DNA from 4 places in the Paenibacillus sp. UNC217MF genome. Region 2 is predicted to be linked to each of the others. Evidence: riboswitches for the same ligand, from Rfam matches in the RefSeq annotation. Region 2 holds a riboswitch; each other region holds the start of a gene.
The links. A riboswitch is a leader RNA that binds a small molecule or an ion and turns the genes downstream of it on or off. The one in region 2 is predicted to bind cyclic di-AMP.
Positions count from the first base shown of each region.

Region 1: linked by a shared signal. The riboswitch ahead of kdpF (K(+)-transporting ATPase subunit F) and the one ahead of BP95_RS0113290 (C40 family peptidase) in region 2 are both predicted to bind cyclic di-AMP.
Region 3: linked by a shared signal. The riboswitch ahead of BP95_RS0119240 (3D domain-containing protein) and the one ahead of BP95_RS0113290 (C40 family peptidase) in region 2 are both predicted to bind cyclic di-AMP.
Region 4: linked by a shared signal. The riboswitch ahead of BP95_RS0127540 (TrkH family potassium uptake protein) and the one ahead of BP95_RS0113290 (C40 family peptidase) in region 2 are both predicted to bind cyclic di-AMP.

Region 1 is NZ_KK366030.1:209,274-211,475, forward strand. Features, by position in the region: gene BP95_RS0127850 (hypothetical protein) at 31-438, shown strand; cyclic di-AMP (ydaO/yuaA leader) riboswitch at 453-630, shown strand; gene kdpF (K(+)-transporting ATPase subunit F) at 933-1,010, shown strand; gene kdpA (potassium-transporting ATPase subunit KdpA) at 1,065-2,202, shown strand, end outside.
Region 2 is NZ_JMLT01000022.1:50,162-52,363, reverse strand. Features, by position in the region: gene BP95_RS0113295 (hypothetical protein) at 1-456, shown strand, start outside; cyclic di-AMP (ydaO/yuaA leader) riboswitch at 752-893, shown strand; gene BP95_RS0113290 (C40 family peptidase) at 897-1,376, shown strand; gene BP95_RS0113285 (hypothetical protein) at 1,682-2,194, opposite strand.
Region 3 is NZ_KK366027.1:726,849-729,050, reverse strand. Features, by position in the region: gene BP95_RS0119245 (amino acid ABC transporter ATP-binding protein) at 1-677, shown strand, start outside; cyclic di-AMP (ydaO/yuaA leader) riboswitch at 937-1,105, shown strand; gene BP95_RS0119240 (3D domain-containing protein) at 1,115-1,825, shown strand; gene BP95_RS32685 (polysaccharide deacetylase family protein) at 1,911-2,202, opposite strand, start outside.
Region 4 is NZ_KK366030.1:139,434-141,635, reverse strand. Features, by position in the region: gene BP95_RS0127540 (TrkH family potassium uptake protein) at 2-1,360, opposite strand; cyclic di-AMP (ydaO/yuaA leader) riboswitch at 1,420-1,578, opposite strand; gene BP95_RS0127535 (CPBP family intramembrane glutamic endopeptidase) at 1,827-2,202, shown strand, end outside.

The DNA.
Region 1 (2,202 bases), on a different contig from region 2:
CTTCGGACAGATGAACAGGAGGAACTGGATATGTACGATGCGGACCGGGTCATTACAGTGTTCGCAGGCTGTGAGACGGGGATTGAATTCATACGTCAGTTGAAAGGAGCAGGATATTCGGTGGCGGGAATTGCCCATAATGGGCGATTGGCAAAGCGATTGGAAGGTATTGGCGTTCATTCCATATGCCGAATCAATACGACGGAGCCGAAGGCGTGGGCCGTCCCTCATGTCCCGATTGGCCGAATCTATGTGTTTGAACAGAGCTTTGCGCTTTCCTGCCGGCTGCTTCAAATATGCCGGCAATGGACGACGGATCCGATCACAATCGTGACGAAGCGTCATCATCCGCAGTCGATCTACCGATTGCTTGGTGCAAATTACGTCATTTATACGCAATCGGATCAAGTTTCATTTTTACTATCAGATATCATCTAATTTATCCATATAGGCAATGCTCACCGCTGAATCCCATTCATGGGAACGGGGGAACCAATGTTAGTGCGCCAGCTGTACATCTGCAGTTCGCGCAAGGGGTGAATCCGGCACAGGAATCCGTTCCTGGCTGGTAGGGCGACTCTTCGCGCCCGAATCCGTCAGCTAACCTCGTAAGCGTCCAAGGAGGCAGCCTTTATTTCGTCGTGGAACATTACGCGCACGTTTATTTGACGACGCGCGAAAAAAGCCACACGGAAAGGGTCCCTCTTTCCGTGTGGCTTTTTGTGTTGCCTGCGCGTTCCTACAGAGCGAGAAGTCTTGGTAGGTCGGGATCGCGGCAGCATTGCCTGGAGAGATGAGAACCTTATTCAGGAGGAGGAAGGGACTATGTTTGATGCAGTCATGATGATTCTTCTCGCACTGCTTGGACTAAGCGTAATGGGCATTCTCCATTGGTGCAAGGCGGAAGTGGATGAACGGGGTGATCGCTCATGATGATCGTGTTATTCACCTTGATTACGGCGCTGTTCATTTATTTGTTATATGCCTTAGTCAAGCCGGAACGATTTTAGTTTGGGCAGAGTGATTGTTGATATTTGTACATTAGAGAAGGGTGGAACGGAACAATGAGTGCAATCGAATGGATCGCCATTGGAATTACCTTATTGCTTGCCTTGGCGATAGCGCGTCCGATCGGAATATATATGGCAGGGGTGTTTGATAATAGCGGAGCTCCAAGACCGTTGGACCTTGTATTTGGTCCGATAGATCGTTTTTTATTTAAGTGTTTCGGCATTAAGGATCAATCGCAAAGCTGGAAGGCATACGCCTTTACAGCAGTTGCCACGAACGTGCTAATGATTGTGGTGACGTATGCAATATTCCGCCTTCAAGGGGTATTGCCGTTGAATCCGAATGGCATTCCTGGCATGGAACCGGGAGTAGCATTCAATACGGCGATCAGCTTCATGGCGAATACGAACTTGCAGCACTATAGCGGTGAAAGTGGACTGTCTCCGCTGTCACAAATGACGGGCATTATTTTCTTGATGTTTACGTCACCTGCTACTGCGCTTGCGGCAGTAATGGCGATTATTCGCGGTTTGACTGGCAAGCCGCTCGGCAACTTCTTGGCAGACCTTGTGCGTTCGATTACGCGCATTTTCCTGCCTATTGCGATCGCTGCCAGTGTACTGTTCATCTGGAATGGGGTTCCGCAATCCTTAAGTCCAATGGAAAGTGCAGTAACCGTTGAAGGAGCAGAGCAGCACATTCCGCTCGGCCCTGTAGGAGCTATGATGTCGATTAAGGAGCTTGGCAACAATGGCGGCGGCCACTTTGGAGCGAACTCCGCACATCCATACGAGAATCCGAACGGTGTGACGAATTTAATTCATATTTTACTCATGCTGATGCTGTGCACGGGGCTGCCGTTTGCCTACAGCCGCATGGTCGGCAACAAGAAGGAAGGGCGAGTGCTGTTCGTCTCCATGGCGATCTTGTTCCTCATTATGCTCGGATCATCGCTTACGGCCGAACATATGGGCAATCCTGTGCTGAACGCAGCAGGATTAAGTGGAACAGGCAGCATGGAAGGGAAGGAAGTGCGCATTGGCGTTGTGCAATCGTCACTGTATTCGGTCGTTACGACTGCATCGGAGACGGGCGGAGTCAATAATATGCATGACACGCTGACACCACTCGGTGGCTTGATCCCGATGGCGAATATGATGCTGAATACCGTATTCGGCGGCGTCGGTGCTG
Region 2 (2,202 bases):
AAGCCAATGCTTGTCCTCTATCTACTCGAGACACTGCTCATTATCGCACCCGCTATATGGTTCGTTCCTTATGCGGCCCATGCCCTGTCCACATCGGCTTCTCTGTCTTCCTTACTCGTGGCAGTGGCACCGTTTGTAATCGCTTGGTTCATTGGCGGCTGGCTTGTTCATCAATTGTTCTTATTCCTTAACTTCGGCGCTGCCTCAGAAACACCGTTAATTCGATCTGTGACAGCCGGAACTCGTCGCTTGCTTCCCATTCTAGGATTGTCACTTCTCTTTATTGGTATCACTATTGGCGTAGGCATATTGTCCACAACGGCGGCGGCCGTGTTCACCGGAATTACCGCACTCATTATTCAACAGGCATTGCCTGCCATTATGACTATACTTAAAATGTGGGGATTGTCTGCACGCCACGCTGTCTGGCAGGAAGCAGAGCAACAGATGAAATAATGGGGGTTCTGATTGAACGCAATTTAGTTACAGAGTTATAAAGTTACAAAGTTACAAAGTTACAAAGGGTTACGATGATATTGAAGCAGCGTAACCTAACAAAATGAATTAAAAAACTTGTCTATCAGCGAAAAAAACGCTGATCTGACAAGTTTTTTTCGTGTCAAGGACAAAAAATATTTGTCAAAGGAATTTCCGTCTGTTACAATAAATCTAGATTTATTACAACTTTGTCATGAAAGCGGCACTAACTCTTGCAAAATTGTTACTATCGCACGCAGCAATACATATTCCAAAAACCAGAATGCCGAGTTTCCGGGCGGACCGGAAAGCGGGGGAACCAGTTTTTACGGGTGAATTGATCTTGTAACACAGGGATCATAGGGGTCCTTCAACCGAACCCTCCAGCTAACCTCGCAGGCACGGAAGGAGCTTTCCCTTTGAAGAAGAAGCTAGTGACAGCGGTGCTCGGACTGAGCGTTCTGTTTACTTCGTTCAGTGCAGGCAGCACATTCGCAGCATCCAAAATGGACAACACGATTGAAGGTTTGCTTGGCATTTCGTACAAGTATGGTGGTACAACAACGAAAGGCTTTGACTGCTCCGGATTTACGAAGTACGTGTTCGACAAGTTCGAAATTGATCTTCCTCGCACATCTTCGTCGCAATTTGACGCTGGTGAGAAAGTTAGCAAAGACGAGCTTCGTCCAGGAGACCTGGTCTTCTTTGACACAAGCGGCAGCAACGGTGTATCGCATGTCGGCATTTACGTAGGCGACAACAAATTTGCACACGCTTCGACAAGCAAGGGTACGCGCATCGACAGCCTTAGCATGGACTACTACGAGAAGCGCTATGTAGGTGCACGTCGTGTAATGAGCGAGAATGACTTCTCGTCTATCGCTACTGAAAATCAATAATATCAATAGTTTGATTGTTTACTGCACTCTTATAATGATATGAACGACTACATAACCCGATGAGAAGCGCTACGCGCCTTTTCGTCGGGTTGTTTCATGTTACCCTCATTATCCGCGCAAATCCAACTTCTTTATCCTATGCATCTCTGCATGTCAACGATTCGTGCTTTTATCTATCTTTACGAAATATTTCTTTTTCGGTTTCAACCATTCTCATCGCCATTAACGACACAAGGACATGCGCTTGTACGCATGTCCCAATATCTTGTCTGGATATTCACTATTTTTGCATAGACGCTTCTGATTTACTTGACTGACCCATTCGATTCTTGGAATTTCGCCTTAATCTCTTCTGGTGTGAGCCCATCCGCCTCCGCTCGATGCTTTTCTTCCTCGTGCTGAAGCTGAGTCTGACGATCCTCGACATGCTTCCCATTAATGTGATGTTTCTCGTGGAACAGTCGTCCTTTTATGCCTAATTTCTCGCGTAATTCCTGGTGAATTTGCTTGTTGGTCTTGCCTTCTGTCGAAATTCCGTGTTTCTTAGCTAGCAATTGAAGCTTCTTCTCGCGCAGCTGCTTCATTTCTGCACGAAGCTCCTTCATTTGTGCCTGTACTTGTTCTAATTGCTTATCCGTCTCCGTGCTCTGCTGATTCGGCTGTACAGCCTGAGATGAAGTGACCACTCGTACAGCAGCTTGCTCCCTGCTCTTATCTGTTGCAGCATCTAGCGCAGTTCTGCTTTGCGCTGCTGCAGGTGAAGCCATCAAGAGAAGCATTAGGCACGTCCACGCTGCTACGGTTGAATTGCGTTTCATAGGTTCCA
Region 3 (2,202 bases), on a different contig from region 2:
TTTTAAAAGGGGTAAATGTCTCTATTGATCGTGGTGAAGTGGTTGTAGTCATAGGCCCTAGCGGATCCGGAAAGAGTACTCTCCTTCGTTGCATTAATTTGCTGGAAACTCCGACACAAGGGGATATCCGATTCGAGGATCAGTGCATCACTGACAAGTCGCACAACATTAACAAAACACGTGAAAAAATGGGGATGGTATTCCAATCGTTCAACCTATTTCCCCATATGACCGTGCTGCAAAATATTACCCTTGCTCCAATAAAGGTGAGACATGTGCCAGAAGCTGAAGCAAATAAACTAGCAATGGAGCTGCTTGGTAAGGTTGGCTTGGCGGATAAGGCCAAGGCATTCCCTAGACAATTGTCCGGTGGACAGAAGCAGCGTATCGCGATTGCGCGAGCACTTGCTATGCAGCCGCATGTGATGCTGTTCGATGAGCCGACATCAGCGCTTGATCCAGAGATGGTCGGCGAAGTGCTTGAGGTCATGAAATCACTCGCCGGAGAGGGAATGACGATGGTAATCGTAACTCATGAGATGAACTTCGCACGTGAAGTGGGCGATCGTATTTTGTTTATGGATGGCGGCAATATTGTGGAGGAAGGTTCTCCAGACCAATTATTTAACCATCCTAAGCATGCTAGAACGCAGGATTTTCTAAGCAGAGTATTGTAAAGAGGTATTGTAAATATATAGGTGTTCGAATAGGCATCCTTAGGGGGTGCCTATTGTTGTTTGCTGAATTATGTAAGCGTTTTCGTTTACAAATCTGAAATATGTGCTATGATGGAAACAGAAAGATTACAAAAATGTCATCTCTGATTACAAATTTGTTATGAAATAAAAAAAATTTGAAGCTTCAATCCATTGGGGGGCGCGGGTTCCAGAGAGTTACCATCATATTCCTGCGCACAGGTTACAAAATTGTGATATGATGCAATCCGAGCCGAAACGACACACCCGTACGGGGGATTATTGACCGGTGTTCGATATTACGAGAACACCTTGGGGTGAATCGCTTATTCCGCAACTTGGAATGGCGTAGGGGAACTCCTTGACCCGAATCCGACAACTAACCCCGCAGGCTAATGCACAGGAGGAAAACAAAACATATGCGTAAAAGAATTACACTAACGATTACAGCAGCTTTACTTGGACTTGCGTCCATTCTTCAAATTTTGCCGGCACAGGCTGAGCCCTATACGGTAAAAGAAGGAGAAACGTTCTATTCAATTGCTAAGAATTACAACATGAGTGTTGAATCCGTATTGTCGGCAAACCCGACAATTAATCCGAAAAATCTGTATGGTGGACTCTCCATCGAACTTCCAAGCCCTGTTGTTCAAAAGTCGGTATTGGAAGGGATGCCAGTCAATAATGCTTTGGGTGTAGCAAAAAATGACGAACAGGCAGTCAAAACGGCTTCGAATAATCAGAAAGCAGCAGTACAACAAGCTGCTCCTAAAAATGTAGTTCAATTGTCCTCTGGACGTACAGCGACATACAAGAAAACGATAAGCATGCGTGCAACAGCCTACACAGCTCATCCGAGTGAAAATGGCAAATGGGGCGCAGTAGATGCATTGGGTAATGCATTGAAACTAGGTACAGTTGCGGTCGATCCAAAAGTGATTCCGCTTGGTACGAAATTGTATATTACGGGATATGATTTCAAACACTTACCGACAGGCGGTATGGTTGCTGTAGCTACGGATACAGGCGGTGCAATCAAGGGGAAAAAGGTTGACATATTTGTACCGGTAAGCAAGAAGACAGGCAACACATTCGGCGTGCAAGACGTTAAAGTATATGTGTTGAAATAATATCTACTATTATATATAGATGTAGATGAATACTTACAATAGCAATTGAACAACAAGCCTCGCCATTATGGCGGGGCTTGTTTTCTTATTCCTTCTTTTCCTTCTGATCTTGGAGTAGATCAGGCAGGGTGACGAATTCATATTTCCGCTCCCTTAACTGCTGAATAATTGATGGGAGTGCTTTCACGGTTCCATGCAGATACCCATTTTGTGTGCTTCCGCTGGCATGCTGCAATACGATGGAACCTGGGCGTACCCCACGCATCACATTTTGCAAAATACGTGAAGCGGTTAATCCACGCCAATCGTTTGTATCTACATCCCAATTGACGACCATGTATCCATTATCTCCTGCCCAGCGCAATTGCTCTTCGTTG
Region 4 (2,202 bases), on a different contig from region 2:
CTTATCCTATCGTTATTTTTCCTTCTGGGTGTCGGTATAATTCCCGCTCATTTTTCGGGCCTAACGCATAAGCCAACGTTAATGGCCCAAGACGGCCTGCAAACATCGTCAGGCTCAGCAGCACTTTTCCGATATCTGATAAATCCGCCGTCAATCCCATTGATAACCCTACCGTTCCGAAGGCCGATGTTGTATCGAATAATATCATCAGGAAGCTATGATCTTCTGTTGTCGACAATATCATCGATACGATAATGACCAAGAACAATGACAGCAACGTTAGCGTAACTGCTTTGAAGATACGATCCTTGGCGAGTCGATACCGGTAAATGACGATATCTTCTTTCCCGCGAATCATAGCAAATACAGCTCCAATGAGAATGGCGAACGTCGTCGTCTTAATACCACCACCAGTGGATCCTGGTGATGCCCCGATGAACATCAAAAGAACCATAAAAAATTGCGAGGCTTGGCGCATGGCTCCGATGTCAATCGTATTCGCTCCAGCGGTACGCGGGCTGACAGATTGGAACAGGGATGCCCAGAACTTCTCCCAACCATTCAAACTGCCTAACGTGCGTGTATTGGTAAATTCAAATATAAATATAACGACCGTTCCGATTACAATGAGCAATCCCGTCATCGTTAACACGATCTTCGTATGCAGAGACAACTTGCGAGTACGCTTATATTCCACCAAATCGGACAAGACGATAAATCCAATCCCGCCAAGGATAATAAGCAGCATCGATACCAGGTTAATAATAGGGTCTCCGACATAGCTGGTTAAGCTCGAAAACGGCCCACTGACAGAGCCGAATAAATCAAAGCCTGCGTTATTGAAAAAAGAAACAGCATGGAAGAAACCGAAATAAATGGCCTTGCCTAGCGGAAGATCAAATGCCCATCGCACGGAGAACAGTACAGCTGCCGTCCCCTCGATACATACCGCAAACAAGATCACTTTACGGATAAGGCGCACGATGCCTTCCATGCTGCCCTGATTAAGCGCTTCTTGCAATATAAGCCTTTCCTTCAGCGATATCTTCTTCTTCAGTGCTAATGCGAACAGCGTTGCCATTGTCATGAATCCAAGCCCGCCAATTTGGATGAGCAGCATGATGACCACCTGCCCGAATACGGTAAAATGAGTGCCCGTATCCACCACAATGAGCCCCGTCACACAAGTTGCTGACGTTGACGTGAACAATGCATCGAGGAATGGCAGCGGAATCCCATCCGCATTTGATATCGGAAGCATGAGTAGAAATGCACCCAATAATACAATTGCTGCAAACCCTACAACCAGAATTCGCGGTGGTGTCAGATTAAATCGAATGGCCTTTTTTGTTCCCTCCACGGGAGTCACCTCTTTTTTTCCCCACGAAAAAAAGCACTGGAAATCCAATGCTATCGCTGGTATCCTGACGTACATGCCTACGAGGTTAGCTGTCGGATTCGGGCACGTTCAGGCTGCCCTAATCGCAAGTGGATTCTATGCATCCACAACTGCGATATTCACCCCATTTATCGGGTCCCCCGCTTTCGTTCATTCACGAAACTCGGCTTGTATGCAATTCATAACGAGATTATATACGTTTCCCCTGCAGCATACAAAGTCAAGGAATGAACAAATTAACCAGAATAAGACGAAAAACTTGAAGAAATAGCGCTTACAATCCCCCATTTTCTTCAATTGTATTCAAAACACTCATTTTCGCTAGGTGTTTCTTCATTTTCTCTGCTGGACTTTACAAAGTTGAAGTAGATAAAATGAACAAATAAGCAACCATACGCTAAATGTGTGATGGAATGGAGGTTCCAACATGTCCTATGTATCCAAGCCGCTTCTGCTTTCTTCTGTGGCCGGATTTCTATTATTCCTCATTGTTCAGGTATTCATTCCCTTTCAGCAGACAGAAGCCATGATGGAATCAGCAGCCAGCCAATCCCTCTTAACCAAAGAGAAAGCAGCGCAAAAGGCACTCACATTTGTACAGGACTTAAAAAAGTTCCATATTTCAATTACACCTGAAGAAGATACTGCTCCAACCGTCATTTATCGCAGTCAATCAACGGTTTCCGGCTACATGAGCAAGGAGAAGCTGACCGCTTCATTTCAGAAATGGGAATCATCCAGTCCCTATGATACTTTTCAGGTATTATTGAATATGAATCGGGCTGGAAAATCCGGTGTCATGC